2 regions of the Paenibacillus sp. FSL R7-0302 genome follow, and region 1 is predicted to be linked to the other one. Evidence: predicted binding sites of a transcription regulator. Region 1 holds the regulator's gene; the other holds the start of a gene.

What was found. Region 1 encodes NrdR, which represses ribonucleotide reductase genes. Its sites were predicted from a motif close to AACACNATATATNGTGTT; they were not measured.
Region 2: the regulator NrdR is predicted to act here: its motif matches at 8,601-8,618, upstream of nrdI (class Ib ribonucleoside-diphosphate reductase assembly flavoprotein NrdI).

Annotation. Positions count from the first base shown of each region.
Region 1 is NZ_JBBOWB010000001.1:4,225,067-4,236,568, forward strand. Features, by position in the region: gene MKY96_RS18355 (Ig-like domain-containing protein) at 1-3,629, opposite strand, end outside; gene MKY96_RS18360 (carboxymuconolactone decarboxylase family protein) at 3,951-4,277, opposite strand; gene MKY96_RS18365 (tautomerase family protein) at 4,308-4,694, opposite strand; gene MKY96_RS18370 (LysR family transcriptional regulator) at 4,805-5,701, shown strand; gene MKY96_RS18375 (DoxX family protein) at 5,684-6,136, opposite strand; gene MKY96_RS18380 (TetR/AcrR family transcriptional regulator) at 6,157-6,750, opposite strand; gene MKY96_RS18385 (hypothetical protein) at 6,965-7,102, opposite strand; gene MKY96_RS18390 (hypothetical protein) at 7,232-7,486, opposite strand; gene MKY96_RS18395 (PIN domain-containing protein) at 7,565-7,966, opposite strand; gene MKY96_RS18400 (hypothetical protein) at 7,957-8,190, opposite strand; tRNA gene MKY96_RS18405 (tRNA-Lys) at 8,377-8,449, opposite strand; tRNA gene MKY96_RS18410 (tRNA-Ala) at 8,459-8,534, opposite strand; gene nrdR (transcriptional regulator NrdR) at 8,780-9,256, opposite strand; gene MKY96_RS18420 (alpha/beta-type small acid-soluble spore protein) at 9,422-9,640, shown strand; gene MKY96_RS18425 (lytic transglycosylase domain-containing protein) at 9,742-10,305, opposite strand; gene coaE (dephospho-CoA kinase) at 10,305-10,901, opposite strand; gene MKY96_RS18435 (manganese efflux pump) at 10,911-11,502, opposite strand, start outside.
Region 2 is NZ_JBBOWB010000001.1:977,893-989,394, forward strand. Features, by position in the region: gene MKY96_RS04215 (ComEC/Rec2 family competence protein) at 1-378, shown strand, start outside; gene MKY96_RS04220 (sensor histidine kinase) at 414-1,367, shown strand; gene MKY96_RS04225 (response regulator transcription factor) at 1,345-2,052, shown strand; gene MKY96_RS04230 (ABC transporter ATP-binding protein) at 2,133-3,059, shown strand; gene MKY96_RS04235 (ABC transporter permease) at 3,052-3,816, shown strand; gene MKY96_RS04240 (alpha/beta fold hydrolase) at 3,839-4,618, opposite strand; gene nrdF (class 1b ribonucleoside-diphosphate reductase subunit beta) at 5,074-6,033, opposite strand; gene nrdE (class 1b ribonucleoside-diphosphate reductase subunit alpha) at 6,070-8,154, opposite strand; gene nrdI (class Ib ribonucleoside-diphosphate reductase assembly flavoprotein NrdI) at 8,141-8,500, opposite strand; gene MKY96_RS04260 (transposase) at 9,101-10,507, shown strand; gene MKY96_RS04265 (RNA polymerase sigma factor) at 10,778-11,314, shown strand; gene MKY96_RS04270 (hypothetical protein) at 11,311-11,502, shown strand, end outside.

The sequences.
Region 1 (11,502 bases):
CTTGCAATACTCGAACCCGCAGCCTTAAGCTCATTAACCGCGCGGATGGCTTGTTCCAATGTGAACGTAAGGGTATCACTCTTCACACCGTTCGCATCCTTGGTGCGGGTAATGATAACGGAGGATACCATGGAGCCTTGAGCAGCCCCGTTTTCAACGTTTGCGTTAATACTTTCTGTCTGAGGACTTGGTGTTGGAACCGGAGCCGGTGCTCCCCCGCCTGATCCTGAGCCGCCGCCCGGTGCCGGTGTAGGAGGATCAGTTGGCGTGACCGGTACAGGAACTGCCGAGAAGCTCCAGACCTTACTATCCGCAAGTCCTGCATAGCTGTTACCTGATTCATCTGTAAAAGCACCTGCCTTAATCAACACATAATAGCTGCCGCCCTGCTTAAGCAGACCGTTCGTGTTGATGCTGACGGTTGAGTTCGCAATCGAAACTAGCGCCTTATCGTCCGCTTTAATCGACTTAACGACCTCACCATTCTCTGCATTAACAAGCTCAATATTGGCATTTCCAGCTAACACATTCTCGTTAAAGGTCAATATGAGTGCAGTAGATACAGGTACATGCGTTGCATTACCTGCCGGACTGTAAGATGTTACTACCGGGGCTGCTGTATCTGGGGCACTGGTGGTCACAAACCGCCAGGCGTTAATGCCTGCAATGCCGGTATAGCTGTTGCCTGCGAGATCTGTAAATGATCCTTCGGAAATACGTACAAAGTAACTCGTCCCATGCTCCAGGTTATCCGCCGGATTGATGGTTACGACATTGTTCAGGATCGTTATCATGTCCGAAAGGGCAGGAATCGTCACGACCGGATGAATGTCATCGGTGCTGCGGAAAATCTCAATGGTACCCGCTGCCGCCCGTACATTTTCGCTGAAGGTCAGAACCAGATTCGCATTCACTGCCACTTCGGTGGCCCACGGCTCCGGCGAATACGTAATCACCGTAGGCGAGATCCGATCCGGTGCATCTGTGGTTGTGAATTGCCAGATTGTGCTCTCCGCATTGCCCGCATAGCTGTTGCCTGCGAGATCAGTAAATGCTCCGGCTCCAATCTGTACATAGTAGCTCACACCATACTTCAGATCATCCGTAGGGTTAATCGTCACTACATTGCTATGAATAGTTACATTCCCGGAAGCCGCAGGAATCGTCGCTGCCGGTGCATGATTCGCACTATTGTAGATTACGATATTGCCTTCCCCTGCTTTTACATTCTCGCTGAAGGTAAGTTCCAGATTAGTCCCAATAGCTACACCTGTTGCACCATTCGCAGGTGAGTACGCGTTTAACACAGGTGCAGTTGTATCCGGCGCAGCCGGGGTGGTGAACTGCCAGGTAGTATCGTCTGCGATACCGGAGTAGAAGTTACCGGATAGATCTGCGAAAGCATCGCCTGTAATTCTTACATAGTAGCTTGTACCATACTCCAGATGTTGAGCCAGATGGATTGTTGCTTTATTGTTCAGAATGATTGCATCACTGGCAGCAATAGTAGCTACCGCTTTGTCGGAGTCAGGGCTGTAGATCTTAATGCTGCCTTCCCCTGCCACTACATTCTCGCTGAAAGCAAGCTCCAGGTTAGCTCCGATAGCTACCTCTGTTGCCCCATTCTCAGGCGAGTATGTGCTTACGATGGGTGCCGTCTTATCGGGTTCGCTGGTGGTACTAAAGCGCCAGGTTGTATCGTTAGTGATACCCGCATAGCTGTTGCCCGCCATATCCGCAAATGCATTGTTCTCAATCTGTACATAGTAGGTTGTACTGTAATCAAGGTCAGCCTCCAGATTGATCGTTACTACGTTGGCGTCAATAATGACTTGCATAGAATCGGCAGGAATCGTGACCGGTGGAGCACTGCTGTTCGTGCTGTTGTAAATTTTAATATTGCCTTCCGATCTCTGTACATCCTCGTTGAAAATAAAGCTCAGGTTAGTGCCAATCTCTACATTCTTTGCTCCATTCTCAGGAGTAAACCCGCTTGCCACCGGCGGTGTTGTATCAGGCGCTTCGGCGGTTGTGAAGCTCCAAGTGTCCTTATCCGAGATACCCGTATAAGAGTTAGAGTTTTCTGCCAGATCTTTGAAAGCTCCGTCACTAATGATTACATAGTAGGTTGTACCATATTCCAGTTTTGCATAAGGATCAATCGTTACCACCTTATCAAGAACTGCAACATCATCAAGCTGAATGACTTCTACCGGATTAACTTCATCCGTACTTTTGTAAATCAGAATGTTGCCGCTATCCTTCGTCACAGGCTCATCGAACGTAAGCGTCAGATTCGATTCAATATCAACCCCTGTCGCCCCTGGCACAGGAGAATAATCGATAACGGTTGGAGCGGTCTCATCTCCTGGTCCAGCTAGTGTCGTGAAGCTCCAATCACCCGCTGCGATCGCTGCATTGCCGCTTCCACCATTAGTGAAAACATCCGCGTCAATTGTTACGGCATATTTCGTACCTTGATCGAAATTCTTACCCGGATTAACCGTTACAGTATTGGTAGCTGGATTTACCGTTACTCTGCTGGTGTCATCCGCCGGGATGATTTCAACCGGAGCGGACAGATCCGCAGCCTTGAATATTTTAATATTAAAGTCGTCTCCAGTGGCTGCCGTCACCGGCTGATTAAACATCAGCTCCAGGTTTGCATCTACTGCTACATCGGTATCATCATTTCCCGGAGTCAGACTGAGCACCCGCGGAATGTTTGGAACGGCATTGGACTCAATGATCCCACCAGTTATACCCACAGCGATAAAGCGGTTATGGTTCTGATTAAATGCGATTCCATTAAGGGTTGTAGTCACACCTGTATTTTCAGGCTTCCAATTCTGCCCCATATCACTAGTAGAGAAAACCTTACCGCCGTCTCCTGCGGCCATAAATACCCCGTTCCCGGAAGCCACTCCGTTCAGATTCACTTTAGAATCCAGGGTCTGCTCAACGCCTTTTTTACTTTCCGGAGAGATAATAATGGTTCCCGACGCCCCGACAGCCATGAACATGCCACCGCCGAAGCTGATGCCCTTTAAATTTTCGGTAGTTTTACGTGTTACCGGGGTCCACTCAAGTCCATCCTCGGAAATTACCACCGTACCGTTATCGCCCACTGCTACAAACGTACCGTTGCCGTAAGCCACAGCGTTCAGATTCTCAGTAGTGTCTGAGGATACTATATACCAGTCAGGATCGTTATCATTTTTTATCATGATAAATCCTGAATCGCCAACTAGAACTAATGTTTCATCGCCGTAACTGACTCCATTCCAGTTCATACCGAAGGATCCATCGGAGGGTGTCCAGGACACGCCATCTGGTGACGTTAGGACTATCCCATTGTCACCGACTGCAACATATTCGCCATCTGTACCCGTATGGATAATATCGTTCAAATTCTCGGTCACACCTGATTCGCGGTCTGTCCAGGTCATGGAGCTGCTTAATGCACCAATTTCTCCTCCATTGCCCACCATTACTGTACCGGTGCCTATTGCTACTGCATTTAATGTAATTCCGCCTGGCGCCGTATCGAGAGACAACCAGCTTGCCGCACCATTGTCTGTCGAACCCGCATATACCGGAAAGGCTCCGGTCCAAACTAAGCTGATCACGAGTAACAACGAGAAATATTTTTTCAATCCCTTACCCTTAAACAATGTATCGCTCCCCCTTGTTCATTCATCCTGTGCTATATTGCAAATTCTGCTGGAGTGTAGCACCTGCCCCCTTAGAAATTTCATATCTGGGCTCCATTCTAGCAGACAGCTCTAAACAAACTCTTAACAATTCTCGACAAAAACCGATTCACCAGGACCTAATTGGGGTATAGCTCTAAAAAAAATGAAAAAACAGCGATTTTCTAACCACTTATCAAAAAAATTGTCTAAACCAAAAAAAGCGCACGGAGCTTTCGCTCACATGCGCAATTGTGGTTATATCTCCTCGAAAATCCCCTTGGCAACCAGTATCGCCGATGCGGCACGCGGCCAGCCTGCATAAAAGGCGAGATGAGTCATGGCCTCGATCAATTCTTCCTCGGATAGACCGTTGTCCAGGGCCAGACGGATATGAAAGGGTAACTGTTCGGTAAGCCCGCCGGCAACCAGGGCCGATATCGTCAGGAGACTGCGTTCCCGAAGCGATAACTGTTCCCTTCTCCATACCTCCCCGAAGAGCACCTCCTCCGAATAACGCGCGAACGAAGGAGCAATATCTCCGAAGGCCTCATGGGCATTCGATGCAATTTTCCGATGCTTCATTCCAAAACCTCCATTTCCTTCAAGGATCATTCATTCAATCATCTGAGCGATGCCATTGCCAAACGTCCAATCCTCGAATTCTGTATCGACCAGTACGACGAAGACGTCTTCTTTCCTGATGCCCAGGGTGCTCGACAACATTTCGGCCAACTTGCTGTAAAAGCCCTTTTTCTGCTCCTTGCTTCTCCCGGATTTCAGCGTAATTTGAATAAAGAGCAACCCATCACTCCGCTCTATGTTTAAGTAATTCGGACTGTAATAAAATCCGCTAGCTTTATGGGCATGAAATACCTGAAAGAAATCATCTGGCGGCACGTTAAAATGCTCCACGAGAGCACTCATAATTTCACGGCTAATGATGGGCAGCTGTTGGTCATCATATTTGTTCTCCAAGTAACTGACTCTGACAAAAGGCATGTCACTTCACTCCTTTACTGGTGTAACTTCATTGTACTCTCCGCCTCTTATTCTGTATAATTGAATTAAATGATATAATAATTCAATTTATCCGATGGAGATATCTGCTAATGGACCTAAAAGAACTAACTACATTTCAAACTATCCTGCAAGAAGGAAACTTCTCTAAAGCCGCCGCCAAACTGAACTACGCGCAGTCCACAATCACCAATCAGGTTCAACGTCTGGAGAAGGAACTGGGCATCAAGCTGTTCAAACGGGGCTGGGACTCTGAGCTTACAGCTTCGGGGCGGATATTTGCCGCTGAGATCGATAGTCTGATTCGGCATTGGACCTATGTTGCGGGTCAGGCCAAGGCTCTGCAAAAAGAAGAGATCGGTACGCTTAGTATCGGCGGGCTGGAAATGTTGACGGAGCATGTACTGCCAAAGTCGCTTCTTCGCTTCATGGAGCATAAGCCTAATGTATCCTGCCATTTTGTGATCGGTAACACCGCTTCGCTCTCGCATGCACTGCTTCAGAATCAATTGGATTTTGCCATCTGTGGAGAGCCTGTTGACCTATCTTCGTATCACTTCGAACCCTTGTATCAGGAGCGGATATCTTTTATCGCAGGGAACAACCACACTTTGGCCGCAAAAGATGAGATCACTTTCGAGGAATTGCTTGGTTATCCAATCATTGCCGGGGGAGCTACCTGTCTATATCATTCCCAATTAGCGAAGCATTTCTCCCGGTACACCGACACTCCTTTTCTGCATACAGTAAGTCAAATCTCCGCCATTGCGGGCTTCGTCCGGCAAATCCCTTCTATCGGAGCCGTCCTCGAATCTACGCCGTTACCGCCGAATGTCGTAAGACTTCATGTTGAGCTGAAGAACGCCGCCATTCCCGTAGGTCTGCTGCAATCACGCAATGTTGAGTATCATTCCTCATCCAAGAAGCTTTTAATGCAATTTGTAAAAGAGGAGCTGGAGTCCTGTCCACGATTAAGGCAGGTAGAGTAACGGGGATGCGAGCAGCACTGCAGTGATAAAAACGAGCTGAATCCCTATGCGGACTGGTAATTTCGGAACCGGCTTGCCGCCAATCGTCAACTGAGTGCGTGCTGCATAGATATTGGCGGGGAGCATGGCAATCAGCAGCACAATCAGGCACACGGCAGCGGCCAAGGAAACAGCTGGCAGCAATAATCCAATAGCCCCGGCGATCTCCAGCATTCCGGTAACCGTCACAATCCATTCCTTCCTTGGAAAAAGGGGTGGTACCATTCTCACCAGATCAGCCCGCCGCCGTCCCCAGTGAGCCGAAGCACCCAGAAGCAGCATAATGGCTACGGCCCACTGAAGGGCGGTTTGCCAGTCATTCCAATATGTCAAGCCCAGGAGACCCATCCCCCGGAACAGCAAAAAGGATGCGATAAGCGCGATAAAAGGAACCATTGTATACTCCTCCTTCACCATTAATTCTTCAGGATACCCGCCATAAAGCCGGCTACCTCTTTCGCTGACAGGGACTCGGAAGAGGCGCGCATGGAGGTGCGTACCCGCAGACCCAGCGACAGCAGGACGAACAGCTCCGCCGTCTCATCAGGATTAACGCTGTCTTTGATCACGCCGTACTTTTGCCCCGTGATAATCCACTGTCTGGAGACTGACACCGACCGCTCATGAAAATGCTCAAGTACCTCCGCTACCGCCGGTTCATTCTCCTTGCCCAGCAGATATAGGAGCACCTTGTTGGTCGCTTCATGGCTGTCCTCAAGACCAGCCAGACTTCTGGCAATGGCCAGCATCGGCCCGTCAAAAGCTTTATCCGGACTGCCTGCCACCTCCTCCTCAAAACGATTATTCACAGCGTCAAGCCGCTCCTCCAGCACCCAGGCAAAAATCTCATCCTTACTCTTCACGTAATGAAATATAGCCCCCTTCGACAATTGCGATTGCTCCATAATATCCTTCAAAGTGATGGCATGACAGCTCTTATCCCGCAGCAGCTGCTTGGTAGCCTCCAGCAGCTGCCGGATCGTCTGCTCCCGCCGGTCTGCGTTCTTCATCGCTATTCTCCTCTTCTGCCTTGCATAGTTTAGATTAGATTAAATTAGAATATGATTACTGTTGATTATACATACCGACCGTCGGTTTGTAAATTGGTGTGTAAATAAAAAAAGGCTCGGAATGTTCCGGATAACGCGGATTAATTCCTCCATCATTTCTCCGGCTACCGCACCCGTGATTTTAATACCTGTCCGATCTGGATCTTATATCCAGTTATGCCTCTTCATCCTCTTCGTCTTCATCATCATCAAAATCTCCATGTTGATCCGGTGCCTCTCCCTCGATCTCCGTAATCAAAGGCAGCTTTTGTCCCGGCTTCACTTCTGTCTCTCCCAGATATTGAACAATCATTCTCCACTCATCGCCATAATCGAATAAGAGGAGCAGCTTATGTTTGGGGGTATTCGTAACTGCCGCAAGATCCTACAGCGATGCCTTTGCAGATATTGCAATCCTCCGGGTAGACCGTCCACGCACCGGTTAAATCAAATCGAATGCCTTTGCAAAAGCATCAAGGTCATCAATGATAAACAAATCACTACTATATTTACCGGGCCACACAGCATATAATGTTGTTTCTTTGCTCGAAACCCTATTATATATCTCCAGAATCTTTAGTCTATCTGACTTATTCTTATGATAAACCTGCGATACATCACCACCTCCACCCACTTCAAAATAACAAATGGTACTTGCACTATATGGAAAGTTTTCGGCTCCCTTAGCACTTCTCATCATTAACAATCCTTTCGGTTTGCCATAAGTTATAATACTTCTGATGAAGCTCTCAGATATCTCGTTGGTTCAAGCACCTTAAAGATTAATAAGGGGAATACCAAACTCATCACCAACAAAGCTCATATCATGATCACGTGAAACTAATCCAAGATGATACTCTGTTGCAGTTGCGATAATTAAAGCATCAGGCGTTTTAAGTTTTCGCCCTTTCTCACGCTGTTTTCTTCTTAAATCCCCAGCTTTTTGTGCAATTAGCGAGGTAACATCCAGACATCTCCGCGAATTAAATAATTTAATTCCCTTCAAACGTAATTCAGTGCTTAGGCCGCTGAATACTTCACATTCGGTAATGACTGAAAAATAGATATTCATTTTATCTTCTTTGGCTTGACGGGCAAAAGACATGGCGTCAGGTTCCCCTGCCAAAAATGCGATAGCAATGTTGGTATCAATTAAATAACCTTTTATCAATTCCACTCTTCTTCACGCATTCTCCGAACCTCATCGGACAGTTCTTTTGCTTCGTTAGGGGTCAGCATACCTGCGGATTCAAGGATATCGTCAATTGAATAATCATCTTCAACTTCGATGGTGTCATTATCAAGATTTATTTTAACTTTACTCTGGGTGATATTCATTTTTTCTAGAATCGAACGTAACTCGCGAGCCGTTTGTTTATCCATTCTTTTTGGCACAGACATGTCTTATTTCAGCCTCCTATGAGGGTTTAAGGGTAGTATAACATGCAGACATTAAATAAAAAAAGAAAGTTGGTGTTATATCGCCTAGAATCAAAGTATATAGATATCAGGAAAAATATGCTCTCTAGTTGTTGAAGGTTGTGGATGCATAGCAAAAGAACGACATCTCTGCCGTTCTTCATGTGATGGACTCTCAGGGGCTCGAACCCTGGACAAATAGATTAAGAGTCTACTGCTCTACCAACTGAGCTAAGAGTCCGTATGAAATTGGTGGAGCCAAGGGGGATCGAACCCCTGACCTCATCGCTGCCAGCGATGCGCTCTCCCAGCTGAGCTATGGCCCCATATTTTTACAATTTTGCCAATTTAGAATTACATTATGTATTCTAAAATCTAATCTTAGAGATAAGCTCAAGCCGCTTATTCATCAATGTGTTTCGTAGGCGACTTCTATATAATACAGAAATCTGCTTTCAGTGTCAACACTTTTTCGAAATTATTTTTGAGGACAAACGCCCTACCCGGGAACTGGCCCTATAACCCCAGAGCCAGCCCCGCTACCCCAATCAAACCCCTCTACTCCCTCCACCTACAACCCGTCCAGCTCCTCCGTGTTCTTGGACAGCAGTCCCTTCAGTTCCTTCATGAACATGTTAATGTCCTTGAACTGACGGTACACGGACGCGAAGCGGACGTAGGCTACCTCATCTACAGGGTAGAGCTGCTCCATGACCAGCTCGCCGATCTGGCGGCTCTCGATCTCGGCGAGGGCGATGCCGCGCAGGCTTTTCTCCACCTCGGATACGATGACCTCCAGGCGCTCAACAGGAACCGGACGCTTCTCGCAGGCACGGATCAGGCCACGGAGGATTTTGTCACGGCTGAACTCTTCACGGCTGCCGCCTTTTTTGATCACAATCAGGGGGGTCTCTTCAATCATCTCGAAGGTGGTGAAACGGCGGCTGCACAGCTCGCATTCCCGCCTGCGGCGGATGGACTTATTCTCATTGGCCGGGCGCGAGTCCAGGACTTTGGTGTTGGTGTGGTCGCAGTAAGGACATTTCATAAGCTTCTTCACTTCCTCATCATTAGAATGGTCAGGCCCCGCCCCTTGATACACAAGGGCTATGCGGGCATCATTTAATTTCCAGAAAACACCGTTTATTTGTTGTTATGAATCTGACATGTCCGGCACATAATACAGTTACCAACCGATAGGAGGTGAACAGCAATGAGCCAAAATAACAACTCCAATAACCTGGTAGCTCCAAACTCACGCGGTGCCTTGGAACAACTGAAATATGAAGTTGCCCAGGAACTAGGTATCACCCTCTCCCCAGACGGATACCAAGGCAATAAAACTTCTTACGAAAACGGTTCGATCGGTGGTTACATCACTAAACGTCTTGTAACCCTGGCTGAGCAGCAGTTGGCAGGTCAGTACAAATAATAACCTGCTAAGCGCGACATAAGCTTGCCTAAGAAGTATCGAACGGCCTCCGGCCGTTTGATGCTTCTTTTTACATAACAGCAGCAGAAGTAACAAGCACCCTAGAACTCACTATAGAGCTCAGTATATTGATCATAATAATAAATTACACGCTGCACGTAGTGACGCGTCTCACCGAACGGAATGTCCTTCACAGAGGCTTCTGTTCCGTCCCATTGCCCTTCATCCAACCAGCTCTGCACCTTACCGGGCCCGGCATTATAGGCAGCTATGACCGCTATACGGTTGCCGTCGAACTGCTTGGACAGCGAAGACAAATACCAGGTGCCCAGTTCAATATTGGAGGAGGGCTCTTGCTTCAGCCGCTCCAGCGACACGTCGGGGAGCTTGGCCTTTTCGAGCGCCCACTTGGCGGTATCCGGCATGAGCTGCATGAGCCCCAGTGCGCCTTTTTTGGATTCGCGGCCGGTCTTATAATTGGTCTCCACACGGATGATGGACGCCACCAGGAACGGGTCCATCTCATACGTCTGGCTGTGCTGGCGGATCTCTGCTTTATAATGAATAGGATAAAACCATGACATCCAGTTGGAGCCAAGAAACAGGATCGCGGTGAAGCCGATGAACAGCAGCAGCAGAACTCTTTTTTTACGCAGCCACTTCATCATATCAGGCCCAGCCTGTCCCACAGCCGGGCAACCTGAAGCTCTGCAGACTCCAGATCACCGCTATTGTCGATCACAAATGTTGCTTTCCTGCGCTTCAGTTCAATATCCATCTGGGACCTCAGCCGGTCCTCCGCCTGTTCCAGCTTCATTCCGCTGCGCTCCATGAGGCGGGCTAACTGCACCCTCCTCGGAACATAGACCACAATAATCTGATCAAACAAGGAATCCAGCTCTGATTCGTAGAGCAGCGGAATGTCCACAATGACGAGACGTTGCGGATTCTCCTGTTCAAGCGCATACATCCTGTCCTTGATCTCCCTGCGGATTGCCGGATGGGTCAGGTTATTCAGTGTCTTAAGCGCCTCCGGGTCCCGGAAGACAATCTCGCCAAGACCTGCCCGGTCCAGCGAACCGTCAGGCAGCAGGATGCGGTCTCCAAAAGCCTCCACCGCTGCCGCCAGCACCGGGTGTCCGGGGAGCATCACCTCTCGGGCGATGACATCAGCATCCACCAGCGCAGCTCCCTTACGGACAAACAGTGCAGACACGGTGCTTTTTCCCGAAGCGATGCCTCCGGTTAAGCCTATAATCATGTACTCACCTCATAATAACTTCATTATACCCATTACAATTAATAATATCGCGGGCAGCGCAGCCGCATGCTTCATCCAGTAGCTGCCTGATAATCTCAGTCCTGTCTTCATCCCCATCAGCAGAAAGGTCCCGCTGAATACAGCGATCATCAGCGAGGTGGACCACGGGCTGAATCCGAGCAATGCTGCACCAAGACCGGCTCCGAAGGCATCCAGCGACAACGCGATCCCCAGAATCATGGCTTCCATGGAGGAGATGCTCCCCGAGGCATCCATATCCGCAGAAGATGGCGTGCGTAGAATCTGTATAACCACGCCCAGATGGCGAAGCTCCAGCGAGAATACGGCCGGCTTCAGCTCTGTCTCAGCAAGTTGTGCGGCAGCAGCCGTCTCCTGCCTGGTCTCCTGCCCCGAATAGCCTTTATCGGCTGCCGGCGCAGGCTCTTCCTGCTCCTTCTCCTTCTGCGTCAGCATCTGGAACAGGGACCAGCAGCCCATTAAGACGAGAATAACCGCTCCGACACTGGAAGCGGCATTCGGGGAGACTACCTTGGCCAGCAGCACGCCGACCTGCATAGAACCATAAATGACGACCCCTGAA
Region 2 (11,502 bases), 3.2 Mb from region 1:
TTCCGGCTGGAGATGAACGGCCGGAGCTTTCTTTTCACAGGAGATATGGATCAGGCTGCAGAGGAGGCCATCCTACATTCCGCAAGTCAATCCGGGATTAAGCAAGGCAGACCCATCGATGCCCTCAAGGTCGCCCACCACGGCAGCAAAACCGCCACCAGCGCAGACTGGCTGGCCTTCTGGAACCCCGGGGCCGCTGTTATCTCAGCCGGTGTGAATAACCTGTACGGGCATCCGAATGGCAGTGTGCTGGAACGGCTGGCTGACGCAAATACTGAGATCTACCGGACCGATCAGCAGGGGGAGATTCAGCTTAGAGTGGGCAAGGAGGGCATCTCCCTACGCCACAAGCTCACCCCCATTCCCGTCCCGCACTAAGACTCTGTATCTGTAATCGTATATAATACAATCATATGAAAGGGGTTGATCTTATCCTTATTGTTCTGGCAGGACTCCTGCTGCTGCTGCTGATTGCCCAGACTATGTACCTGCTGAACTACCGGAGACAGGTCGGTCAGATCAGCAGCCAGCTGTCTTTTATTATGGAGCATGAGTCCCGTAAGCTGGTAGCGACCCAGTTGAAGCCAAGGGAGATCGGCAGGCTGGTGCGGGAGTGCAATAACCTGTTAAGCCGCCAGCAAGCGATGGGAGAACAGTTCAGCCGCAAGAATCAGGAGATGAATCTGGCGGTTACCAGTCTGTCGCATGATATCCGCACGCCGCTCACTTCACTGGATGGTTACCTTCAGCTGGCGCTGCGGACAGAGGTGGAGCAGGAAAAGGGGCGGTACGTAGCGCTTGCCCAGTCGAGAATACAGCAGATTATTAAGCTGGTAGAGGAGCTGTTCCTCTATACCAAACTGCAGAATCCCGAATATGAATTGGAGCCGCAAGCGGTTGATGTGGTGGAGGTGCTGAAGCGGAACCTGTTCACGTTCATTGATGATTTTACCCGGTCCGGGAATGAGCCCGAGCTTCGGCTGCCGGAGCGTTCTCCCCGGGTGATGGGGGATATCCATGCGCTGGAACGAATCTTTACCAATATCATCGGCAACTATTTCATCCACGGCGAAGGCCCGTTGACGGTAGAGGTTGAAGACAGGCAGGAGATGCTGTGTATACGCTTCACCAATCGGCTTAAGCCAGGCAGCAGTGTGGATACGGAGAAGATCTTTACCCGCTTTTACAGAGAAGATCCCTCGCGTACCCGCCATTCCTCGGGGCTTGGACTCTCGATTGTGAAGGCGCTGATGGAGAAAATGAACGGGCATGCAGAGGCCGGGTGTACAGCGGATACCTTCAGTATATTAATCGGATTCTCAAAAAGGGGGAAAGAGCATAGCCATGAGTACCCATCTCAAGGATAACGGGCACCGCAAAAGAATTCTCATCGTTGAGGATGACGAGCATATTAACGCAATTCTGCATGACGGGCTTACCGCCGCAGGCTTTCAGTGTACCCGGGCCTATTCAGGCAGTGAAGGGATGCTGAATCTGGCAGAGCAGGAGTACCACCTCATTGTCTTAGACCTGATGCTGCCCGGATTGTCCGGCGAAGGGTTCATGCACCGTTTGCGTGAGGAGTTGAAGTCCCGGATTCCGGTAATTGTCCTCTCGGCAAAGGATCAGTTGGATCATAAGCTGGATCTGTTCACGCTGGGCGCTGACGATTATGTGACCAAGCCCTTTGAGCTGGAGGAGCTGATTGCCCGCATCCATGTCCATATCCAGCGGACGGCTGCCGGTGAGCCGGTGAAGGAGTTCAGGCATAAAAATCTGGCGCTGGACTGCACGGCCTACAGTGTCAGGATTCATGGAACTGAGCTTTCACTGACCCGCCAGGAATTCAGAATTGTCGAGTTGCTGGTCAAGAATCCTACCCGCGTGTTCACGAAGCAGGATCTCTATGAGTTGGCCTGGGAGGAGATCTATCTGGGCGAAGACAAGACGATAACGGTACATGTCAGCAATATCCGCAATAAAATCAAAGCGCACGACAGCGAAGCCTATATCGATACGGTCTGGGGCATCGGCTTCCGGCTGAGTCCATGATGAACTTTGAACTTTCTTAACCTTTTGTTGGCGAACTATTAGTCTTCATCCTGTTAACTTAGGGTAAGGAGGTGGCAGACATGACAGATTGCATCATTGAACTATGCGGACTGACCAAGATGTACCGATCGAAAGCGGCAGTACGGAATGCCAATCTCAAAATCTACAGAGGAGAGATTGTCGGCATCATCGGTAAGAACGGGGCGGGCAAATCGACCCTGCTCAAAATGATCAGCGGACACGTGTATCCAACCTCGGGAGAGCTGCATTTTTTCAACCGTGCGGCGGCGGGAGACCAGTCTTTTTTCGAGCGGATGGGGGTACTGATTGAGCAGCCCGGGTTATATCCGAACATCTCGGCCTATGAGAACCTGAAGCTGCTCGCCATCGCATATGGTCTAAGTGACAGGGTTACCACGATAGAGAAATTGCTGAGGCTCGTAGGACTGGACCCTAAGAATACCGCCAAAGTCAAAAGCTATTCCATGGGCATGAAGCAGCGGCTGGGGATCGCGGTGGCCTTGCTTGGAAGTCCCGATGTGCTGATTCTGGATGAGCCGATTAACGGGCTTGATCCGCAGGGGATTGTAGAGATCAGGGAGCTCATCCTGGAGCTGAACGCAGCGGGTCTGACGATTCTGATCTCCAGCCACATTCTGGAGGAACTCTCCAAAATCGCCACCAAGTATGCCATTATCCATCAGGGGGAATTCGCCGAGGTCATCTCCAAGGAAGAATTACAGCAGCGTTGTGAGGAACGGATCGAGATTAGCGTGGAGGAAGCCCGGGAGGCTCTCCCGGTGCTGGAGCGCGAGCTGAAGATTACACAATATAAAGTGGTGGACAGCCGTACGATATATGTATACGACGAGCATATCCGCATCCGGCAGATCGTCCAGGAACTGGCGCAGCATGGGATAATGGTAGATTCCATCTCAAGACATAAGCAGAGCCTGGAGCAGTATTTCCTGGAACGCACGGAGAGTGCAGGTGAACGCCATGATTAACCTCTTGCGGATGGACCTGTACCGCTTCACACGGAACAAGATTATGTACTTGCTGCTGCTTTTGTTCTGTGCCTTTCAGATCTTCGGCATCTATATGATGAAGCAATACGCGCAGCCTGTGGAGGAAGGCGGTGTTCAGATCGGAAATTTAACGGAGATAGACTTCATCCAGTACACGATTTCACAGCCGCCTTCCTGGATGCTGATCTATATCGCCGTGTTCACGATCTATTTCTATATGAGCGAATGGAATTCCGGCTTCCACAAGAATTATATCTCTATGAGACAGGCAAGAATCCACTCCGTCTTCTCCAAAATGGCGATTCTCGCCCTATTCGTGGCCATGCTGTTCCTGACGCTGTTAATTGCGGATGGGATCGGGAGAAGGCTGCTCTTTGACCAGACAGATATGGGAGATCTGGGCATGCTCATTACCCTGCTGGCCAGCCAATTCCTGCTGCACTGGGCGTTCTCACTGCTTGTTCTCTGCATTGCTATGATGACTAAGAACCTGCTCATCAGCTTGAGCGCCGGCTTCGTTCTGGCTTTGAATGTGATCGGGCTGGTACTGGGGGCGCTGGAGAATCAGTTCACAGGCACTCATCTGACGCAATATCTGCTGATCAACACGCTCGTACGGGTCAAGGATCTAGGCAGCACGGCTGACCTGATTCATACATTCGGAGTAGCGGTTGCAGCGATTCTAATACTAAGCTATCTTGCTGTCCGCTACAAAATCAGGGAGGATCTGAACTAGCGTCATTTCGCGCCTGAGGGAATCAGATTCTTCTGCATTCCCCGGGCAGCTCCCCGCCCTGAATCCAGGCCTCGACCAGTTTATTGAACAGCTCCGGCTTCGCCAGAGAGAGGCCATGTCCCATCCGGGGAATCACCACGCCCATGCAGCGGGGATTCACAGCTACAAGGTCCCGGGCGGATTGCTTCATGACAGATTTCTCACGTTCACCTACAGTAACCAGTATCTTGCCTGTGGCCTCACTGAACCCGGCTGGAATGCGGAACGACATATTCTCTTCCAGCACCCGGATCAGCGTCTTCAGCCCCATCTGCCGGCTCTCATGAACATACCGTTCCAGGTACTCCTCGCCCAGATAGAGCGTCTTAGCCTGTAGCTTCGCGAACCATCTGTACTTAATCAGCGGAAAAGAGAGTCTGACCGCCGGCCCGATCAGCCTGCTGGCGGAGGGAATCGGCCGCACTAACGCGCTGTTGATGATGGCATAATCGATCAGCTCCGGTCTTATCCCCAGCATCTGAACCAATACCTGTGCGCCCAGCGAGAAGCCGGTGACAACGATCTTTCGTCCCTGAGCCCGCTCCTCAATGAGGAATAGAAGCTCCTCCGCACTGCTGCGGATCGTGAACGCCGTATCCTCCCGGCTGAACCCGTGCCCCGGCAGGTCCGGGACCAGACAATGATACCCGGCGAACGCCGCCACCTGCTTCTCCCACATCCACCCGCTCACCCCGCCGCCATGCAGGAAGACCATCAGACAAGCCCCATCCGGGTCTCCGTACTCCTGAATATGTATCGCCATCCCGTTACACCTCTTTCTTGTAAAATAGCCACTCCTACTCCTACTCCTACGTCCCAGTAACAATATGGTCTCATAAGTAGAACCGGCTTTGTCTTCCTTTTCGGGACGGTACCGTTTCAGTGAAAAGTGAAGCTTGGGTTTCGATGTTTACTCAGGATCTTTGCGGGGATCGGCAATGTATTCACAAAAAAGCCCCGGCAGCTTGTCCAAGCTGCCGGGTGCTCATTCTACATACCATCCAATAGATTGAACTTGTAATATACAAATTAAGGGATGAATGGCGGAAGGGAATTTTGGAACTGTAGGAGCGGTAGCGTCCGCCTTTGTATACGGATTTCTATCGCGAACAGCGGTTAAATCAAGGAAATCTGTATACAACAGCGGCCGGAAGTCCAAACATTCTCTGGAGTCATGACTATCCCAAGATAAAGATACTGCAAGTTCAATCTACCCACTCAAAAATTAAAATCCTCATCCCGCAAAGGCTCCACATTCATCGCCCGCACATACCCGTTCCCCTTCTTCGAAAAGAAGTCATGCTGCTTCGTGTGGGTGCTGATTCCGTTCTGGACGATCGGGTTAATCTCTTCCTCATCGAACAGCGGATCATGGCCGAGGTTCATCATCGCCTTATTGGCATTGTAGCGCAGGAAGGTCTTCACTTCCTCTACCAGACCGATCGGCGCGTAGATCTGCTCGGTGTACTGTTCTTCGTTCGCATGGAGCAGACGCAGCAGGCCGACTAGGGTCTCGTAGACATCGCTCTGGTCTTCTTCGGACAGCTCCTCAAAAATCTCCTGGGCCAGCACGCCGACATAGACGCCGTGGATGCTCTCATCGCGCAGGATCAGGTCGATGATCTCGCCGCTGCAGGTCATTTTGCCCTGACCGGCCAGATAGAGCGGGTAGAAGAAGCCGCTGTAGAACAGGTAGCTCTCCAGCAGGACCGAGGCGGACATCGCCAGATAGAGGTCTTTCTTCGTCTCAATCTTTTGATAATACTCCGAGATCGTCTCCGCCTTGAACTGCAGGAACGTATTGTCCTCCACCCAGCGGAAAATCCCGTCAATCTGTTCAGTCGAAGCCAGTGTGGTGAAAATGCTGCTGTACGACTTCGCATGAATCTGCTCCATCATGCCCATGAAGCCAAGGACCGCCTTGCGCTGCAAGCCGTCCACATGCTCCATAATCTGCGGCATCCCCACGCCGCCCTGAATCGTATCGAGCAGGGTCAGTCCGCCCAGCACCTTCATATAAGAGTCCTTCTCGATCTCGCTTAGCGTGAGCCAGGACATTTTGTCATCGGATAGTGGTATTTCATCATCGGTCCAGAACTGCATAATATTCTGATTCCAGAACATCAGCGAGAAATCGTCGTCGGGACGGTTCCAGTTCACGGCTTGGATTGCGCTCATAATCGTATCTTCTCCCTTTCTGTACCTGTGCTCCTCTTAGATGGAGCAGGCCAGGCATTCCTCGACAGACAATTTGTTGGTCCGGGTGTAGTACAGGGATTTCAGCCCTTTGTGCGCCGCATACAGGTAAGAACGGGCCAGCTCACGGGTTGTGACATCACTGTTCACATGCAGGACTGTTGAAATACCCTGGTCGATATGAGGCTGAATCTCCGCAATCAGATCAATCACCTTGAACTGGTCCATCTGGTAGGCGGATTTATAATAGAACACATTGTCCGGACGCAGGTAAGGCATCGGATAGTAGGTGGTCGAGTTGGCATACGTGCGGGTCTCGATCTGCTCTACAATCGGCATGACGCTGGAGGTCGCATTCTGGATGTACGAGATGCTTGCGGTCGGCGCAATCGCCAGACGGTAGGCATGGTACAGGCCGTGCTTCATCACCTTGTCACGCAGCTCTTTCCAATCCTCTGTAGTAGGAATGTAGATCCCCTCGAACAGCTCCTGCGCTTTTGCCGTAACCGGACGGTAGTCTGTAGTTATATAACGGTCGAAATACACGCCGCTGGCGTAGTCGGACTGCTCGAAGCCATAGAAGGTCTCACCTGTCTCGGCGGCAATCTCCATGCTTTTCTCAATCGAATGATAGTTCATGGTCATGAAGAAGGTGCGTGCGAAATCACGGGCCTGCTCACTCTCATAAGCCACCTTGTTCTTGGCAAAATACCCGTGCAGGTTCATTACGCCCAGGCCCACGGAGTGCATTTCTTTGTTCGCCTTAGCCACGCCTGGAGCGTTGGAGACAGTTGTCATATCGCTGACAGCCGTCAGTGCCAGCATGCCCTCATGTACGGATTCACGAATCTTGCCGTGCTCCATCACGTTCACAATGTTGAGGGAAGCCAGGTTGCAGCTGATATCGCGGCGGATCTCGTCCTGCTGACCGTAGTCGTTAATCTCTGAAGTCTCCTGCAATTGGAAAATCTCGGTGCACAGGTTGGACATCTTGATCTGGCCCACATTACGCAGGGCATGGGCGTTATTGGCATTACTCTTGTTCATAATATACGGATAGCCCGATTCAAGCTGGATCATGGCGATCTTGGTCAGCATGTCGCGTGCACTCATGGCGATTCTTTTCTTCACGCGCGGATCGGCAAGCAGGGTATCATACATTACGTCCAGATCCATGTCATCCAGATGCGTACCGTACGCCTGGTAGACCGTGTAAGGAGCGAACACATGCAGCGGCTGATTATCCTGTGCGAGCTTGTAGAAGCGGTTAGGCACGATCAGGCCGATAGACAACGTCTTCAGGCGTGTCCGTTCGTCGGCGTTAATCTTCTTGCTGTCCAGGAACTCCAGTACATCCCAGCCAAAAATATTATAATAAGCCGCACCCGAACCCTTACGCTGGCCCATCTGGTCCGCATAGGAGAAGCCGTCTTCCATGAGCTTCAGGACAGGCATGATGCCTTTGGCCGCATCCTCGACACCTTTAATCGTCTCGCCGCGCGAACGCAGCTTGGACAGATTGACCGCAACGCCGCCCCCGATTTTCGACAGCTGCATGCAGGTGTTCAGCACATAGTTGATCGAATTGAGCGAGTCGTCCATTTCCAGCAGGAAGCAGGAGACCATCTCGCCGCGGCGGCTTTTACCGGCATTGAGGAAGGTTGGTGTCGCCGGCTGCAGGCGCTGTTCCATCATCGAGCGGGCCAGTGTACGGGCAGTCTCTACGTTACCCCGTCCCAGATGCAGAGCCACTACCGCTACGCGGTCCGGATAATGCTCCAGGTACTGCTTACGGTCATTGCTTTTGACGGCATAGTCGGTATAGAACTTGGAAGCCGCCATATAGGAAGGGAAGCGGAAATTATATTCATGGGCGATCCGGTAGACATCCTCCATCTCAGCAGCGGAGTAGCGGTCGTACAGGTCCTCGTAGTAGTCATTGGCAATCATATAATCAATCTTGGCTTTCGTATCCGTGAAGGTCAGGCTACGCCGCTCCACATCCTGCATGAACTCGGCTACTGCTTCCTGGTCCTTATCCAATTGGAAAAAGCCGCTTTCGTCTCTCTTCATCAACATGTTGTTCAATTCAATATGCCGCAACCCGGTCCACCTCCTGTTTTATGCGCTGTACATCCCCGAAGGTTCCCGACAATTCAAACTTGCCGACCACCGGTACGTTGTAACGCTGTGCAATTAAGTCTGCGCTGTGCGCGTATAGCTCACCCCAGTTTTTGTTGCCGCTCGCGGCGATGCCTTTGAGCCTGGAATGGTTTCGTTCAAGGAATGTTGACACCTTCGCTGGAATCTGTCCAAATCCGGTGGTGTATGTAACAAGCACGTAAGGCTCGTCGATCGTCATATGCTCTTCGATTTGAACCGCCGGAAGCTTCAGTTTATTAATGAATCTTCTGACGTTGCCGGTCTTGGAATCGTAAGCAATCAACATGGCTCCTAACCTCCTATAACATGTTGCCCATTCTACAGCTCTTTCTACTTGACAAATGAACTTGGGCGAAATCACTAGATTTATGGGCTTTGCTCTTATATACACTATATTTAGTAATGCTTAATCATTTTATATACCATATATTGAAAAGTCAAGAGACAGACAGACCTCTGCGGCCCCTCAAAACAGAGCTTAAAACCGCCAATCCCACGCCCCGCCTGCATTCTATTCTCTTATAATTAATTAGTATTTTTTTTAAGCAATTTGCGGGGCTGTGGAATGGTGCAGACAGGGCTCCCGGGAAGGGGAAACGGCTGTGATTTTTGAAAGCGTTTAGCCTTCGGGGGATCTGGATTTCATTGCACTTCGTACATTAGATGCTCCTTAAATTCGGGAAGAGTTGAGATCTGTTGTATTTTGGAGACAATTTCATAATTCAAAACCCTTGCTATACCTGGTTTTTTTGAGCATAGAAAAAGGAGTACCTCCCCAAATTCTCGAAGTTATAGGCGACGAAACCAACACCCGAGAAGAAAAGAGGTAATCCCCATCTATTCTATTCGACAAGAAGAACTGTTTTCCTTCGAGGAATTGCTCCAAATGAGTCCAGAAGATAAATACAGCCAAATCTTTGAACACTTACATTTAGCTCCAGTTCTGTTCGCACTAGGGAAAAAGAACCATCGCGGACGGCCTGAAAAATTAAATGTACCTGCCATGATCTACTCGCTGCTGATTGCAAAAATGGAGAACATCGAGTTTGTCTCTGCCCTGGTCCGGCGACTGAATCATAGCAACGAATTTCGAGTCCAGTGCCGGTTCACCGGCTCGGATAACATTCCAAGTCAGGCCTCCTATTCCCGTTTGATTCATGCGCTGGAGCAAACGGGAATGCTGGAACAACTTCAGGATCGCCTAGTCACGTCTGCCCTAGAAGAAGGCTTTGTGAGCGGAACCCATCTGGCTGTGGATTCATCCATGGTCGAGGCTTGGGATTGCCAATTTAGCGAATCGGCCTCCAAGCGTCGTGCGGCTCGCCGGGGGCAAAAGAAAGGCGAAGCTTCGGTGGCCGAGCAAATTCAGCTCGAACATCCCGAGCCTGAGCCTAAGGTGGCGAACGAGCCGCTGAAGAAACCCAGATATAGCAAGCCCGGCCGTCCATCCCAGGCGGAAAAGGAACGTCGGCGCGAGGAAATGGAAGCCTATGAACAAAGTCTCGGACCGTTCCAGAAAACCATTGAAGCGATGTTGCCGTACCCGTACGATGAACTACTGACCGCGTTGCCCCGGCATGCTGCGCGTTGTGACAAGAAAAATACGAAGGGCCGAATGACCAGCTATTACGGGTTCAAGGCGAATCTGCTGGTCGACACGGACAGCCAGTATATCCTCAGCGGCCTCTTTAGTTCGGCCAATCCGAATGACCAGCGTATGGCGGTCGTCCTTCTCAAAGGCCTGCTCCTGAAGTTTCCGATGCTAAAGGTCAAGCATATCTTGGGCGACAAGGGGTACGATTGCGCGGCGATCTACCAGTTGATTCATTCGCTCGGCGCCTATCCTGCGATTTCCCTGATTCACCACAAAGACCCGCCTGCGGGAATGAATCTCGATTACACGCCGGTGTGCGCTCAAGGGCATGCGTACCGTTACGACAGTTTTGATGCCAAATATGAGACCCTGAAGTACACCCGGCCTAGTGAATGCAAAGGCTGTGCGCTTTCCGGTACCGAATGCCAAAAAGTGTTTAAAATTCGAATCCAAACGGATTTGCGTTTACACACCTATCCCGCCAGAGGGAGCGAAAGTTTTACAACACTGTACAAGAAGCGTACGGCCGTGGAGCGTGTGTTTGCCTATCTCAAAGAGTATTTCGGGATGAAGCGCACACGCCACCGCGGTGTCCGGGCAAGTGTCGATTTCCAGCTCAGTACGCTCGCGTACAATTTGAGTAAGTTTGCGTTAGACAAATTGAACCAGCAGTTGAGGAATTCCCAGCAAATCGCCTGATTTTTTAAAAATGTGACCTTAGATTTTGGCCTAATCTTGCTATTTAACAAATTGAATTATGAAATTGACTCTTTTGTACACCTGATTTCAGCTAACAGCGGCTAATTGAGCAGATTCTTCAAATTCTAATGCAGAAAATACAATAGAATGGAGATTAACGGCAAATATCGGCAATTCTATTGCAGAAAGTGCAATCCGCATATTCAGTTTTACAATAACAGGGAACCATATCCGCCGGCAGGAGTCTTATTAGGTGAGAGGGGAGAGAACATGCAGAGTAAAGAACTAACGTATAGCATGACCTGTGCCTCATCGGTATCGCTTCGCGAGATGATGGAGACCTACGGCCAGGACGTATGGAATTATGCTTTTGTCTTAACCCGCAGCCGGGAGCAGGCCAGCGACATCAGCCAGGAGGTATTCCTGAAGGCCTACAAGAGCATCGGCAAGTACCGGGGACAGGCCACCCTGAAAACCTGGCTGCTGACCATCACGCGCAACACCGCGTTCAGCTTACGGCGCAACAGCTTCTGGCGGAGGTTCACTCCGCTGGGCAGCTATCAGGATCATGGAGGCACCCTGTCCGCAGAACAAGAGGCCATCGGCAATCAATACGCCAACCGGATCTGGGAGATTATTATGGCCCTGCCGGACAAGTACAGAGAGGTGCTGGTGCTGGATATCCAGCAGGATCTTCCGGTTGCTGAGATGTCCGCGCTGCTCGGGATCGCGCAGGGGACGGTCAAATCCAGGCTCGGACGGGCCAGAGAGAAAGTGAGAACGGCGATAAAGGAGGAAGACCTGTGAAGACGAGACAAGAGAAGGAGCAAGTGAAGGTGATGAGCGGGGAGAAGGACTGGTACAGGCAAGCCGGGCGGAGCCCGCTTGCAGAGCCAGGATTCACACCACAGCTCATGGCGCGGATTGAAGAGGCTGCGGCAGAAGGATCACCGGGCATAATCGGACTACGCCGCCGCTTCAGCCGTATGGCCGCC